One region of the Cobetia sp. BMC6 genome, then DNA from elsewhere that is predicted to be linked to it. Evidence: predicted binding sites of a transcription regulator. Region 1 holds the regulator's gene; the other holds the start of a gene.
The links. Region 1 encodes sigma-54, which starts transcription at its own class of promoters, with help from an activator protein. Its sites were predicted from a motif close to TGGCACNNNNNTTGCTNT; they were not measured.

Region 1 (7,771 bases):
CGGATATCGCGACCGGCAATGCGCTTGGCTCCAACATCGCCAATATCGGCCTGGTGCTCGGCGTCACGGCGCTGATCGCCCCGATTCCGGTGCATTTCGGGCTGGTGCGCCGCGAGCTGCCGCTGCTGCTGGCGGCCACGGCGCTGGGCGGTTATGCGCTGTCCAACAGCGGGCTTGAGCGTCTCGATGGCATCCTGTTGCTGGCCCTGCTGGTCTTCACGCTGGTGTGGCTGTTCAAGGTCGACTCGCCAAGCGAGACGGAAAGCCAGGATGACGTACCCGAGATGAGCACCGGACGCGCCATCTTCTGGCTACTGGTCGGTCTGACGGTATTGATCGCCAGCTCGCGTGCGCTGGTGTGGGGGGCGACCGACATCGCCCAGGCACTCGGCGTGCCGGAATTGATCATCGGCCTGACCGTGATCGCCATCGGCACCAGCCTGCCGGAACTGGCCGCCAGCGTGGCCAGCGCCCTCAAGCGCCATCACGACATCGCCATCGGCAACGTCATCGGCTCCAACCTGTTCAACATCCTTGCCGTGCTGCCCGTGCCGGGCCTGCTGGCGCCGGGTCCGGTGGATGGCAGCGCCATCAGCCGTGACTATCCGGTGATGCTGGGGCTGACGCTGCTGCTGGCCGCGTTGCTCATCTGGCAGCGCCGTGGGCGCATCGGCCGTGGCCCGGGTGTTATCCTGCTCGCCGGCTATCTGGCCTACACGGCCTGGCTTGCCATCAGCCTGACTCGCTGACGGCAGCGTCTTCATCATCGTTTGCCACGCCGCCGCGCGGGATACACGCCCTTTCCGCGCGGCCTGAGCCCTGGCCAACCACAGGCAACAATTCGATCATGACAGAGCCTTCCAGCACTCCACACGCCACCGCACCTGGCGCCTCAGCATCCAGCCAGTCCGCCGCCGCTGATGAGACTCCGGCCAGCCAGGCGGATTTTCGCGCCAGCGCCCGTCGCACCTTCGCCATCGAAGAGGCGGCCATCGCCGCGCTCGAAAGCCATCTCGATGACGACTTCGACCGCGCCTGTCAGCTGATGCTCGCCACCAAGGGCCGCGTCATCGTGACCGGCATGGGCAAATCCGGCCATGTCGCCAGCAAGATCGCCGCCACCCTGGCCAGCACCGGCACCCCGGCCTTCTTCGTCCACCCCGGTGAAGCCAGCCATGGCGACCTGGGCATGATCACGCCGGCCGATGTGGTACTGGCGCTGTCCAACTCCGGAGAGACCGCCGAAGTCACTGCGCTGCTGCCGCTCTTGAAGCGCATGGGCACCCCGCTGGTCTCGATGACCGGCAAACCCGGCTCGACCCTGGCGCGTGATGCCGAGGCGCATCTGGACACCAGCGTTGCCCAGGAAGCCTGTCCGCTGAACCTGGCACCCACCGCCTCGACCACCGCTGCGCTGGTGATGGGCGACGCCCTGGCAGTGGCACTGCTGGAGGCCCGCGGATTCACTGCCGAGGAATTCGCCCTTTCCCACCCGGGCGGCAGCCTGGGTCGCCGCCTGCTGCTGCGAGTCCAGGACGTGATGCATCATGGCGACGCCCTGCCGCGCGTGGCACTCGGCAGCCCGCTGCGCGATGCGCTGCTCGAGATCACACGTCAAGGCATGGGCTTCACCTGCGTGATCGATGGTGACGACCACCTGGTCGGCGTCTATACCGATGGTGACCTGCGCCGCACACTCGACCAGCACGGCGATCTGCGCGCGCTGAAGGTCGATGATGTCATGACCCGCGGCGGCAAGACCGTGCGTGCCAGCATGCTGGCTGCCGAAGCGGTGCGTATCATGGAAGAAAACCGCATCAGCGTTCTGGTAGTCTGTGACGAGGATGAGCACCCCATCGGAGCCATCCATATGCACGGCCTGCTGGCCAGCGGCGTGATCTGAACTCCCGCGGGCGTTCGCTGTCTCTGTTCGACGGCAGATCGTCCCGACAGTAGACGCTACCGCTCAACGCCCATCAGCGCCGTTCACAGGACAGCGTCAAGCATGCACGGAGTGCGAGGAGAAAGACCATGAGCGACACGAATTCCCTGAGCGAAGAATATCCGCAGGACATCATCGACCGCGCACGCCGCGTGCGCCTGCTGGCGCTGGATGTCGATGGCGTGCTCACCGACAACCGCCTGCACTACGATGCCAACGGTGTCGAGACCAAGTCCTTCCACGTCCAGGATGGCCATGGCCTCAAGCTGGTGCTGCGCAGTGGCGTTCGCGTCGCGCTGATCACCGGCCGCAGCTCACCGATGGTCGAGCGTCGCGCCAAGGAATTGGGCATTCAGGATGTCATCCAGGGCCGTGAAGACAAGCTGGTCGCGCTGACCGACCTGTGCCGCGAGCACGGGATCGAGCTGGAAGAGGTCGCCTATTGTGGCGATGACCTGCCGGACCGCGAGGCCATTCGTCGTGTCGGTCTCGGCGTCAGCGTGCCCAACGCCATGGCCTACGTGATGAGCGAGGCCAACTGGGTCACCTCACGCCAGGGCGGCGATGGCGCCGTACGCGAGCTCTGTGATCTGCTGCTCAAGGCACAGGGCCACTGGGCCTCGGTGCTGGATACCTACCTGCAGGAGTCGCGCCCCTGATGTTACGTCTGCCCCGCCCTTCTCCGCGTCTCTGGCTGATGCTGCTGTTGCTGCTCGTCGGTGGCGTGCTGGCGCTGATCGAGCAGCGCAACAGCCTGGAATCGACCGTCAATGTCGAGGTCGACAGCAGTGAGCCGGATTACTATCTCGACGGGGCAGACATGACACGCTTCGATGCGCGCGGCGTGGCGATCCAGTCCATGAGCTCGCCGCATATCGAGCATACGCCAGGCGATGACGTGACCCGGGCGCAGACCCCGAAGATTCGCACCAACGACAGTGAAGACCGCCGCTGGTATGCCACGGGGGACAGTGGCGTGTTGAGCGCCGGCGGCGACACCTTCACTCTCGAGGGCAATGCCAGACTGCGCCAGCCCGATGACCGCTGGACCCTCGATACCGATGTTCTGCACTACAGCCGTGATCAGAATCGCGCCTGGAGTGACGTGCCGGTCGTGATCACCCAGAATGGCCAGCATGTCGAAAGCGACAGCTTCAGCGCCGACCTCTCCCGGGATTCCGCCGTGCTGCAGGGCCGCGTGCGCAGCGTCCTGCAACCCGGCACGGGCCAGAGCGAGGCCAGCAAGGAAGCCGAGCGCATCGACTCGGGCACCGACAGCACCACTACCGATGACGGGCGCATCAACAGCACCTTCGAGGCAGCGCCTGCCAGCGGTGAATGAACCTGCCGGGCTGGCCGTCGCGCCATGACCCGCGCCGCAACACCTTCTTCCCTGCCGCTCGATGGCATCATTGCTCGGGCGGCGACCCCGTCATGCCAAGGAGCCACCATGACCTCCCCGACTCGCAAGCCCTTGACGGCCTGTCGCCAGACCCTCAACAGCGGTGTCATGGCGCTCTGCCTGGCACTGGGCATGTCCACCTTCGCCCCGGCCTCCATGGCGCTGGACAGCGATGCCAGCCAGCCGATCAACATCGCCGCGGACGCCCTGTCTCTCGATGACAAGGCCGGCACAGCCACCTACACCGGCCAGGTGGAGATGCGCCAGGGCAGCATGAAGCTCGATGCCAGCCGCGTCGATATCAGCCGCGCCGGCAGCGGCGAGATCTCGCTGGTCAAGGCCACCGGCAAGCGTGCCTACCTGGAACAGCAACCCGCACCCGACGAGAAGCTGGTCAAGGGCTGGGCCGACACCATCCGCTATCATGCGCTGGAGCGCCGCGTGGAGCTGGTCGGCAATGCGCGTCTCGAGAAAGGCGATGACACCTTCGAAGGCGGCTACGTGGAGTATTTCCTCGACAAGCGCCAGGTGAACGCCAACAACAGCAAGACGGCACAGCAGACCGAAGGCGGTCGCGTACACATGACTTTGACGCCGCGCGGCGCCAATGCCAGCAAGGAAAACTGAGTCATGACTGCTGCTACCCCGCGTACGCTGAGCGCTCGCCATCTGGCCAAGGCCTACAAGGGCCGCAAGGTGGTCAAGGACATCTCGCTTGAGATCCGCCAGGGTGACATCGTCGGCCTGCTGGGCCCCAACGGCGCCGGCAAGACGACCTCGTTCTACATGATCGTCGGGCTGGTGCGCGCCGATGCCGGCAACGTCTCCATCGACGACAAGGACCTTTCCGCTGCCGCCATGCATCAACGCGCACGCGCCGGCATCGGTTATCTGCCGCAGGAGGCGTCGATCTTCCGCAAGCTGTCGGTGGCCGACAACATCATGGCGATTCTGGAAACCCGCAAGGATCTGGATCGCAATGGCCGCAAGGCACGTCTTGAAGAGTTGCTCGAGGAATTCAGCATCACGCATATTCGTGCCAGTGCCGGCATGAGCCTGTCCGGCGGGGAGCGTCGTCGGGTCGAGATTGCCCGTGCACTGGCCACCGAGCCGGACTTCGTACTGCTCGATGAGCCCTTCGCCGGCGTCGACCCCATCTCGGTGGGCGAGATCAAGAGCATCGTGCGTCAACTGCGTGACCGTGGCATCGGCGTGCTGATCACCGACCACAACGTGCGCGAGACACTCGATATCTGTGACACCGCCTATATCGTCGGCGATGGTCAGATCATCGCTCACGGTGACGCGGACTCCATCCTGGCCAACCAGCAGGTACGCGACGTCTACCTGGGCCACGAGTTCACGCTCTAGGGCCAGCGGATGCGCTGAGCCCTCCCACGGCGAAAGCTTCATAAGCCGCTGCGTGATTTTATCGCGTAGCGGCTTTTTCATGTCTGACATCAGGCGCATGCATGACGTCCATACCACCTTGGTGTAAACATGGCATGCAAGTTGCTTGAATATTCACTGCAACCACTTGTCAGTGGCCCGAGTCACGGTATAGCGTAGTAAGCACGTTCCTTTGCCGTGAATTGACTGACTCCATGAAACCCACCCTGCAACTCCGCCTCGGCACCTCGCTGACCATGACGCCGCAGCTTCAGCAAGCGATCCAGCTGCTGCAGCTGTCGACGCTCGACCTGCGTCAGGAGATTCAGCAAGCCCTCGAGTCCAACCCCATGTTGGAGCTCGACGAGGACTACGAGTCGCTGGATGTCATAGAGACACAGGATACGAGCGAGATTTCCACTGCCGACTCCTCGAGCGAGATTCCCGAGGAATACCCCCTCGACAGTGACTGGTCGGACCTCTACCAGGACCACGCCGGTAGCCTGACCAGCTCCGGCAGTGGCAGCGGGAGCGAAGAAGGGCCGGACTTCGATCGCAATACCAGCGTCGAGAGCCTGCAGGACCACCTGCGCTGGCAGCTGGCGATGACCGACCTCGATGGCCGTGAACGCCAGATGGCGGAGAGCCTGATCGATGCCGTCGACGGTGCCGGTTACCTGAGCCTGTCACTCGATGAGCTGGTCGATGGTCTGCGCGGCCAGGGCCTGCCCGGCCTCAAGGCCTCCGAGCTCGAGCAGGTACTGCTGCGTCTGCAGCAGTTCGACCCGACCGGCGTCTTCGCCCGCGACCTGCGCGAGTGCCTGCTGCTGCAACTGGCGCTGCTGCCGGATGATCTGCCGCTGCTGGCGCAGGCGCGTCGCCTGGTACGTCAATTCCTCGAGGCACTGGGCAACGATGATCGCAAGCTGCTCAAGCGCCGACTGAGCCTTGACGATGACGAGCTGGATCACGTCATCCGCCTGGTGCGCGCGCTCGATCCGCGTCCGGCATCCGCCTGGGGCGAGCCCGCCAGCGATTACGTGATCCCTGATCTACTGGTGCGTCATACCCGCCACGGCTGGCAGGTCGAGCTCAACCCGGAAGCGCTGCCCAAGCTGCGCATCCAGCCGGAATACGCCGCACTGATCAAGCGTGCCGACAAGTCCGCCGACAACACCTTCCTCAAGGACAACCTGCAGGAAGCGCGCTGGCTGATGAAGAGCCTGTCATCACGCAATGACACCCTGCTCAAGGTCGGCCGCGAGATCATGGCGCGCCAGATCGACTTCCTCGAGCAAGGCGAGGAAGGCATGAAGCCACTGATTCTGGCCAACATCGCCGAAGTGGTCGAGATGCACGAATCGACCATCTCGCGGGTCACGACCCAGAAATACATCCACACCCCGCGCGGCGTCTTCGAGCTCAAGTTCTTCTTCTCGAGCCAGGTCGGTGGCAGCGGCAGTGGCGACGCCCACTCAAGCACCGCCATTCGTGCCCGCATCCGCAAGCTGATTGCGGAAGAGCCGGCTCGCAAGCCTCTCTCCGACTCACGCCTGGTCGACCTGCTCGCCAGCGATGGCATCGAGGTCGCACGCCGTACCGTGGCCAAGTATCGCGAAGCGATGGGCATCCCATCCTCCAGCGAGCGCAAGCGTCTGGCCTGATGTGTCATCTGCGGCTGCCATGCGCCTGGTCTCCCTCCTATCATGGCCGTTGCCGCCAACCTCAAACGCTGGTTTTCTCTCTCACCAGCCTCTGACATTACTGACACCGGCGCGCCTGTCGCGCGCCCTGTCATTCCGTCAACCGCTCGTCAATGGCCCATCATGGCGCGCAGGATGATGGCAAAAATCCATCATTCCGGCTGCATCATTTACCGTCAATCGCATGTTTTTAAAGTCACTTTTAGCCGTATTGCACCGGGATGTCACTCGGTGATCCTTCCGGCACGCTGCTTGCTCCACGCAACCCAAGCGCCTGAAAGGCGGCGTACATGCAGGGATTGGCGACGAAAACCCGTCTTCTTGCGCGCCTTTCATGCACCACCCTTCAAGCGTGACCTTGAAGTCCATTCCGTTACCCCTCACTGAGTTGAAGACAAGCACTGAGCCACGATGCAGCGCAGCGTTGATCTTTGCGCAAAGCTTGGGCATTGTCGGTACAGACGCTCACGACATCTGACGCCGCTGGCAAGGGCGCGAAAACATCGCCAGACGGTGGTCGTCAAGCCTGTTGCAGAGCGTCCGATCAGGGTTTGCTCGTAGTCAAAAAGGGTTACAATTGAATGGCAACCCGCTGGATAAAGGAGCGTGTCCATGCAAGTGAATATCACCGGGCATCATGTGGAACTTACCGATCCTCTCCGCGATTACGTCAACGAGAAGCTCGCTCGCCTCGAACGGCATTACGACAACATCACCAATGTTCAGGTGACACTGTCGATCGAGAAGGAGCGCCAGCAGGCTGCCTGCACCTTGCACGCAGCAGGCGCTGACCTCCACGCCCTGGCAGAAGACCCCAACATGTACGCTGCCATCGACGCGCTCGCCGACAAGCTGGATCGCCAGCTGGTCAAACACAAGGAAAAGTCCCAGGCTCGTGCTCAGGGCACCGGGACCCGTTGACCTTCAGCCATGACACTTGATCAGATCCTTCCCCCCGAGCGCACCCTTTACGGTGTCCCCGGGGGGAGCAAGAAGCGGGTGCTTGAATTCTTCAGCACCTTCATCGCACAGAACATTCCCAGCCTGGATAGCCAGGAAGTCTTCTCGCGCCTGATCGGGCGCGAGAGACTGGGGTCGACCGGCATCGGCCACGGTGTGGCCGTGCCCCATGCACGCAGCCCGCATTGCAAGACACCAATCGCTGCGTTTCTGAAGCTCGGTGAACCCATCGACTTCGATGCCATCGACGGAGAACCCATCGATCTGCTATTCGTGCTGCTGGTGCCTGAGGAAGCGGACGAGACCCATCTGACGCTGCTCGGGCAGGTCGCGGAATTGCTCAATTCCCCGACCAATCGCTCGGCCCTGCGCCAG
Region 2 (7,771 bases), on a different contig from region 1:
GACTGCGACTGCGACTGCCATTTCAGCTTCACGCGTCGCAACGCACCCGGGTGCTGACGATGCGGGTCGCTCGCCAGCATTGCCGACAAGCGCTCACGGCGGATTAAAAGTAGCGGTTTCGCCAGCACTTTCCACGCAAAAGCGCCTGTTTTGGCGCATTTCAGCGCCACCAGGCGCCACACGGGAATGGCGAGAGGCCGACTTGATACCTGCCTGCACCAAGAAAGTGCTCATACAGGGGCCATGGCGCCCTCGAGAGAACCACAAGAGTGCCGCCGGACGGGGACTGCTGTATATTTGATCGGTTGTCCCGGCCTTGCCGGGATGACCGCCAAGCTGTCTCACGGAACGCCGCCGATGCGCGGCAGAGAATCGTCCAACCCACGGAAAGGGCCAGCCATTCAGGACGACTTCGGCTTGTTTCAGGAGCACTACCCATGCAAGACATGCTTGCCCCGCTGGCATCCCTGGCGGATGTGATCGGCATGCTAGGCACCACTCTGGTCGTCGGCGCCTTCTTCCTGCTGCAGCTCGGCAGACTCGATGCCCGCAGCCTGACCTACAACCTGATGAATCTGAGCGGGGCGATCCTGCTGTTGATCAGCCTGTGCATCAATTTCAACCTCGCCAGCTTCGTGATCGAGATCTTCTGGATCATCGCCTCAGTGGTAGGTCTGGTGCGCTGGATGCTGGGCACTCGTCCCCAGACTGCCTGAGGCTTCCCCCGGAATCAGCGGCGCCCATGACGCAAAAAACCGCCACGCCCCGAAAGGGCGTGGCGGTTTTGGTTCAGCCGTCACCTGACGAGTCAGGCGTCGCGCTGGCGCTCGATCTCCGCGGCGTGGCTGGCGGCTTCACGCTTCGCCACCGCGGCTTCCCCCTCGTCATCCACTGGCATGGCGGGCTCGGCAGCCGGTGCATTGCCCGCTACCAGCCCTTGCTTTTCCAGCAGTGCCTCAAGAGCGATGACCTGCTTTTCCAGCGACTCGACGCGGCTGCGCGTACGCGTCAGCACATCCATCATGATGTCGAAGTCTTCACGCGAGACCAGTTCCATGCGGTCGAAGGCACCGCGCATCACCCCTTGCACGGACTTCTGCAGCTCTTCCGGGCCATGCGAGGCATCCTGCAGGCGCTCACCGATCTGCTGGGCCATACGCCCGATGACGTCATTCTTGAACATGCTGCACCTCAGCCGTTGCGGGCCGGCAGCCGCGTCGTGCGGACTGCCGGTCAGAAAATGATGACACCCCTGTACATGGGGCCGTCGTGTCCTGCTGCAAGGATACGCAACCCTGGAGTCGGGTGCATGCCCCGCATCGTCCTGCACCAGACAATCCTCATCGGCAGGCACACACCTGCACCACATTAGCACTTGCCCCCACACCCAAAGGCGCAGAAGCAGCACCATTACGGTGCATGCCAGGTGACCTCCGGATTCAGCCATCTTTGCACAGGCCGAAAGACGGTCAGCCATCTGGCGATAACCAGATGAGTTACAAGGATTTTCAGCCTCATGGCACATCTCGTGCGATGCACTTGTCAGGAACAGGCCGCCAGCTCATCTGACTGGCCATGCTTAACAAGAATGATCATTCCGGTAGCGAACGGGGGCAGCACATGAAACTGATCACCGCCATCATCAAACCCTTCAAGTTGGACGACGTACGAGAAGCACTGGCCGACAACGGCGTGCAGGGGATTACCGTCACCGAAGTGAAGGGCTTCGGACGTCAGAAGGGGCACACCGAGCTGTATCGCGGTGCCGAGTACGTCGTCGACTTCCTTCCCAAGGTCAAGATTGAAGTGGCTATCGATGACAGCAGTGTGGAATCGGTACTGGACGCCATCACCCAGGCGGCCAACAGCGGCAAGATCGGCGACGGCAAGCTGTTCGTCACTCCGCTGGACGATGTCATCCGTATCCGCACCGGTGAACGCGGCGCCGACGCTGTCTGAGCCCCGCGCACAATAACAAGGAGAACCCCGCATGAACGAGATCATCGAGGTCAAGTACGCACTTGATACCTTCTACTTCCTGGTCTGTGGCGCCCTGGTGCTATGGATGGCAGCCGGCTTTGCCATGCTCGAGGCCGGTCTGGTCCGCGCCAAGAACACCACCGAGATCCTGACCAAGAACGTGGCGCTGTTCGCCATCGCCTGCACCATGTACATGGTCGTCGGTTACCACATCATGTACTCGAGCGCCGAAGGCGGCTTCCTGCCGAGCCTGGGCTTCCTGATCGGTGCCGAGAATACCGCTGAGGAAGCGCTCGCTTCCGGTGGCGACATCTACTACAGCGCTCGTTCCGACTTCTTCTTCCAGGTGGTGTTCGTGGCAACCGCCATGTCCATCGTCTCCGGTGCGGTCGCCGAGCGCATGAAGCTGTGGGCCTTCCTGGCCTTCGCCGTGGTCATGACTGGCGTCATCTACCCGGTGCAGGGTTACTGGACCTGGGGTGGCGGCTTCCTGAGCGCAGCGGGCTTCAGCGACTTCGCCGGCTCCGGCATCGTGCACATGGCCGGCGCTTCCGCCGCTCTGGCAGGTGTGCTGCTGCTGGGCGCTCGCAAGGGCAAGTACGGCAAGAACGGTGAGATCAATGCCATCCCGGGCGCCAACCTGCCGCTGGCCACGCTGGGTACCTTCATCCTGTGGCTGGGATGGTTGGGCTTCAACGGCGGCTCCGAGCTGGTGCTGTCCAACATCGATGAAGCCAACGCGGTCGCTCAGGTCTTCGTCAACACCAATGCCGCTGCCTGTGGTGGTGTCATCGCCGCGCTGATCCTCGCCCGTCTGTGGTTCCGCAAGGCTGACCTGACCATGGCCCTCAACGGCGCGCTGGCTGGCCTGGTCGCCATCACTGCGGGTCCGCTGGCACCGAGCGTCGGTGCTGCCACCCTGATCGGCGCCGTCGGCGGTCTGCTGGTCGTGTTCTCCATCGTCGGTCTCGACAAGCTGAAGATCGATGATCCGGTCGGTGCCATCTCCGTGCACGGTGTGGTCGGTCTCTGGGGTCTGCTGGCCGTGCCGCTGACCAATGACGATGCCACCTTCTCCGCACAGCTGCTGGGCGCCGCCTCCATCTTCGCCTGGGTGTTCATCGCAAGCCTCGTGGTGTGGCTGATCATCAAGGCCATCATGGGGATCCGCGTCAGCGAGGAAGAAGAGTACGAAGGTGTGGATCTGGCCGAATGTGGCATGGAGGCCTACCCGGAATTCACCTCCAGCCGCAAGTAAGCCTGGACGTGACAGCATCTGCAGCCTCAAGACTCCCGCCACCTGGCGGGAGTCTTTTTTCCTGACTGGATAAGCGGTGTATGCTTGAGTTAGAGACCGGCGTGACGAGCAGGCCTCGTTACCCGCACCATCACCCAAGGAGAGACACGATGAAACTGGTCACTGCCATCATCAAGCCATTCAAGCTCGACGACGTGCGCGAATCCCTGTCGGAGATTGGCGTGCAGGGTATCACCGTGACCGAGGTCAAGGGATTCGGCCGCCAGAAGGGCCACACCGAGCTGTATCGGGGTGCCGAGTACGTGGTCGACTTCCTTCCCAAGGTGAAGCTGGAAGTCGCGGTGGATGACGCCATGATCGATTCCGTGATCGAGGCGATCACCAATGTCGCCAACACCGGCAAGATCGGCGACGGCAAGATCTTCGTCTCACCACTGGAGCAGGTCATTCGCATCCGTACCGGCGAGACCGGCAAGGACGCCGTCTGAGCCTCTGGCGCAAGCCCCTGGCTGACGTGCTGCCCCGACCGCTGACATGAGCACACAAAAAACCGCAGGCCATCGGCCTGCGGTTTTTTGTTTCAGCACTTGCCGTTCATGCGTGATGCTCGCGGATCACTTCTCGACGAAGGCGCGCTCGATCACATAGTCACCCGGCACGCCCATCTTCGGCGAGATGGCGAAGCCACGCGCATCCAGCATGGCGCTGATGTCGTCGAGCATCGCCGGGCTGCCGCAGATCATGGCGCGGTCGCGCTTCGGATCCAGCGGCGGCAGGCCGATGTCCTCGAACAGCTTGCCGTTCTCGACCAGGTCCGTGATGCGGCCCTGGTTGCGGAACTCCTCGCGCGTCACGGTCGGGTAGTAGATCAGCTTCTCGGCGATCTCTTCGCCCAGATACTCGTGCTTGGGCAGCTCTTCCGCGATCATGTCGGCATAGGCCAGCTCGGAGACATGGCGCACACCGTGCATCAGGATGATCTTGTCATAGCGCTCATAGGTTTCCGGGTCCTGGATGACACTCAAGAACGGCGCCAGGCCGGTGCCTGTGGAGAACAGGTAAAGATTCTCGCCCGGCAGCAGATCGTCCAGTACCAGCGTGCCTGTCGGCTTGCGAGAGACCATGATCTGATCGCCCGGCTGCAGGTGCTGCAGGCGTGAGGTCAGCGGGCCGTCCTGCACCTTGATGGAGAAGAACTCGAGGTGCTCCTCGTAGTTCGGGCTGGCGATCGAGTAGGCGCGCATCAGCGGCTTGCCTTCGACTTCCAGGCCGATCATCACGAACTGGCCGTTCTTGAAGCGCAGGCTGTCTTCACGCTGAGTGCGGAAACTGAACAGCGAATCGTTCCAGTGATGGACGTCGATGACTTCGGTTGTGGTCAGACTGCTCACCTGATGGCCTCCCGGGGCGTGACCCCTCGAATTCAATATTCTATCTTGGCATAAACAAATAACAGCTTATGACCCAATGAACTATGCAGCGATTGTAGTCACTGCAGGGTTATGCGTTAAATGGTTTATCTGGATATAGGTTATCTAGTTTACCAATATTGGTTGCGAATGAATCGCATTTCAACCTCGATCGTGCAGGATCCGTCCGCTCTGACGGCGAATCCTGCGTTGCGTTCACTTTCGCCTCCTCACCTCTGCCCCTTCACTGCATGCCCCGGGAGGTCGAATGCGCTACAGTCTTCGCCAGCTGGCCGTCTTCGTGGCGGTGGCGCGGCATGACAATGTCTCTCTGGCCGCCGACAGTCTGGCCATGTCGCAATCAGCGGCCAGCACGGCACTGGCCGAGCTGGAACGTCAGTTCGATTGCCGGCTGTTCGATCGCCATGGCAAGCGCCTGCGACTCAATGGCCTGGGGCGTGAGCTGCTGCCCAAGGCGATCGCACTGCTGGACCAGGCCGAGGAGCTGGAGCAGCTGCTTGGTCAGCAGGACGCCACCGGCTCGCTGGAAATCGGCGCGACGCTGACCATCGGCAACTACCTGGCGCCTCAGATCATCGGTGACTTTCTGCACCATCATCCCGCCAGCCGTGTCGAGCTGCACGTGCACAACACCCATCAGCTGATCGACAAGCTGGTGCACTTCGAACTGGACATCGGGCTGGTGGAAGGCGAGGTGGAGCATCCGCTGCTGGAGGCGACCCACTGGGTCAGTGATCGGCTGAGCATCTTCTGTGCGCCGTCACACCCGCTGGCACAGGGTGAGGTAACGCTTGAGCGTCTGCTGGCGGCACGCTGGATCATGCGCGAGCGTGGCTCCGGCACACGCGGCACCTTCGAGCAGGCATTGCGCCCGCACCTGGAAGGGCCTTCGACCAGCGTTTCCCAGCGCCTCGACATCATGCTGGAGCTGGAACACACCGAAGCCATCAAGCGCGCCGTGGAAGCGGGGCTCGGCATCGGCTGCATCTCGCGCCTCGCGCTGAGAGATGCGTTTCGGCGCGGCAGCCTCGTCGAGCTGCCCACTCCATGGCTGGAGCTGACCCGCGCCTATCGCTTCGTCCACCATCGTGATCGCTTCATCACCCAGGCGATGCGCGAATTCGTCGCCGGTTGCCGCAACCTGAGCGGCAGCGCCTCACGCAGTGACGAGATCATCCTGCCGCAGGTACCGTGATTCGCACATGCACGGCCTTCAGCAACCGAGCCTGATGGCACAGAGCATCAAGGCACCATCCCTCTTGTCACGGGAATCACAATAATAGTGACCACTTACACACAGACGCCGCCAACGTTACCGCTGGCGGCGTCCTGGTCTCTGGATGACGGGGGGGTGTGATCAGTGAGTCAGGCCGGTGAAACGTGCCTTGATCTCATCAGCGCTCTCGTGGGAGAGGTCCTTGTCGAAGGTTTCCGTCACCAGCTTGGCGACCGGCTTGTCGAGCTTGTCGCGCAGCGCCCCCAGGAACTTGGGCGCAGCGGCGATGATCAATTCATCGAACTTGCCGTCATTGGCCGTCTGCTTGAGGTATTGCGCGACTTCCTTGGCGAAGAAGTCCTGATGCTTGTCAGAGGTCGCGCCATCATCGCCAGTCTGATGCAGGCTGCCGTGACCGCCGCTGGATTCACCCTTGCCACCGGTTCTCAGGTCACCGGTATGCTGGCGGCTTTCAGGATGTACGAGGCTTTCCACTTCGGTGACCTTGCCAGCGGCACGGGCAAAGATACGTGCACGGGCGGCGTCGGCAGCAACGATGTAAGTAACCATTTACACACTCCCTGTCTCTCGTAAGGCGTCGTTGATGAGGAATGACGATCATCGCTTCGCTTTCAATTGACTACATGCTGGCACCCTTGCGCACATTCAACCCTTGCCGCTCATTTCCCGCTCACCACCCCGCCAGCCCGACGCCGGAAGATCGACAGGAAAGCAGATAATCAAAAACGCCAGGGCCGCCCCGAAGGGCGGCCCTGGCGTCTGATGCCTGTCACTGGCGACTGACTGGCTTGCGTGCTGCTGGTCTTACCAAGCTTGCCAATCCAGCTCCTCCGATGCAACGGGTCTGGCAGCGCGGGGGCTGGAGTCCTGTGCGGAGAGAGTGCCAGCGCTGCGTGTCGCCATTGCGGGCGGCTGCGCAGGGCCATCCAGACGGAAGCGTCCCACCATCTCGGCCAGACGCGCCGACTGCTCGGAAAGCGCATCCGCTGCCGCGGCGGATTCCTCGACCAGCGCCGCATTCTGCTGTGTCACCTGGTCCAGCTCGGCTACGGCGCTGGAGACCTGTCCGACACCGTGATTCTGCTCCTGGGTGGCATGGCTGATCTCGCCGATCACCTCACTGACGCGCATGACGCTGGCGACGATTTCGTTCATGGTGCTGCCGGCCACCCTGACCTGTTCGGCACCATTGCGCGTGCGCTCGTTGGCGGAGCTGATCAACGTGGCGATTTCCCGCGAGGCCTCGGAAGAGCGCTGGGCGAGGGTACGCACCTCACCGGCCACCACCGCGAAGCCACGCCCCTGCTCGCCGGCACGGGCCGCCTCGACGGAGGCATTCAATGCCAGCAGGTTGGTCTGGAAGGCGATGGAGTCCATGACACTGACGATCTCGGTGATCTTGCGCGAATCATCATCGATGCCCTGCATGGTGGTGACGACCTCTCCAATCACCTCACCGCCGCGACGCGCGACCTCACTGGCCGACTTGGCCAGCCCGTCAGCTTCATGTGCGGAGTCCGCGGACTGGGCGACGGTGCCGGAAATCTGCTCCATCGAGGCCGAGGTTTCCTGCAGATTGGCCGCCGCCTGCTCGGTGCGTGACGACAGATCCTGGCTGCCCTGGCTGATCTCGGCGGCGGCGGTCTGCACCGCACCGCTGGCGAGGCGAATCTCGCTGAGCACGCCATTGAGGGTCGAGACGAAGCGGTTGAAGGCATTACCGATCTCGGCGACTTCATCACGCCCGCTGACCTGAATGCGCCGCGTGAGATCGCCCTCCCCCGCGGCGATATCCACCAGCGCATCACGCACCAGCGCCAGGCCGCGCAGACTGCGACTGGCGATCCACGACATCACGGCAGCGGC

Region 2: a site for sigma-54 is predicted at 1,518-1,535, ahead of MKZ40_RS10135 (P-II family nitrogen regulator). Genes of this name have one in related genera too.

The regions. Positions count from the first base shown of each region.
Region 1 is NZ_JAKUMF010000002.1:110,785-118,555, reverse strand. Features, by position in the region: gene MKZ40_RS04725 (calcium/sodium antiporter) at 1-749, shown strand, start outside; gene MKZ40_RS04720 (KpsF/GutQ family sugar-phosphate isomerase) at 848-1,903, shown strand; gene MKZ40_RS04715 (HAD hydrolase family protein) at 2,032-2,601, shown strand; gene lptC (LPS export ABC transporter periplasmic protein LptC) at 2,601-3,284, shown strand; gene lptA (lipopolysaccharide transport periplasmic protein LptA) at 3,393-3,971, shown strand; gene lptB (LPS export ABC transporter ATP-binding protein) at 3,975-4,715, shown strand; gene MKZ40_RS04695 (RNA polymerase factor sigma-54) at 4,949-6,397, shown strand; gene raiA (ribosome-associated translation inhibitor RaiA) at 7,049-7,357, shown strand; gene MKZ40_RS04685 (PTS sugar transporter subunit IIA) at 7,367-7,771, shown strand, end outside.
Region 2 is NZ_JAKUMF010000004.1:136,059-143,829, forward strand. Features, by position in the region: gene MKZ40_RS10125 (hypothetical protein) at 438-716, shown strand; gene MKZ40_RS10130 (accessory factor UbiK family protein) at 809-1,183, opposite strand; gene MKZ40_RS10135 (P-II family nitrogen regulator) at 1,621-1,959, shown strand; gene MKZ40_RS10140 (ammonium transporter) at 1,991-3,238, shown strand; gene glnK (P-II family nitrogen regulator) at 3,388-3,726, shown strand; gene MKZ40_RS10150 (ferredoxin--NADP reductase) at 3,853-4,629, opposite strand; gene MKZ40_RS10155 (LysR family transcriptional regulator) at 4,916-5,863, shown strand; gene MKZ40_RS10160 (host attachment protein) at 6,026-6,454, opposite strand; gene MKZ40_RS10165 (methyl-accepting chemotaxis protein) at 6,710-7,771, opposite strand, start outside.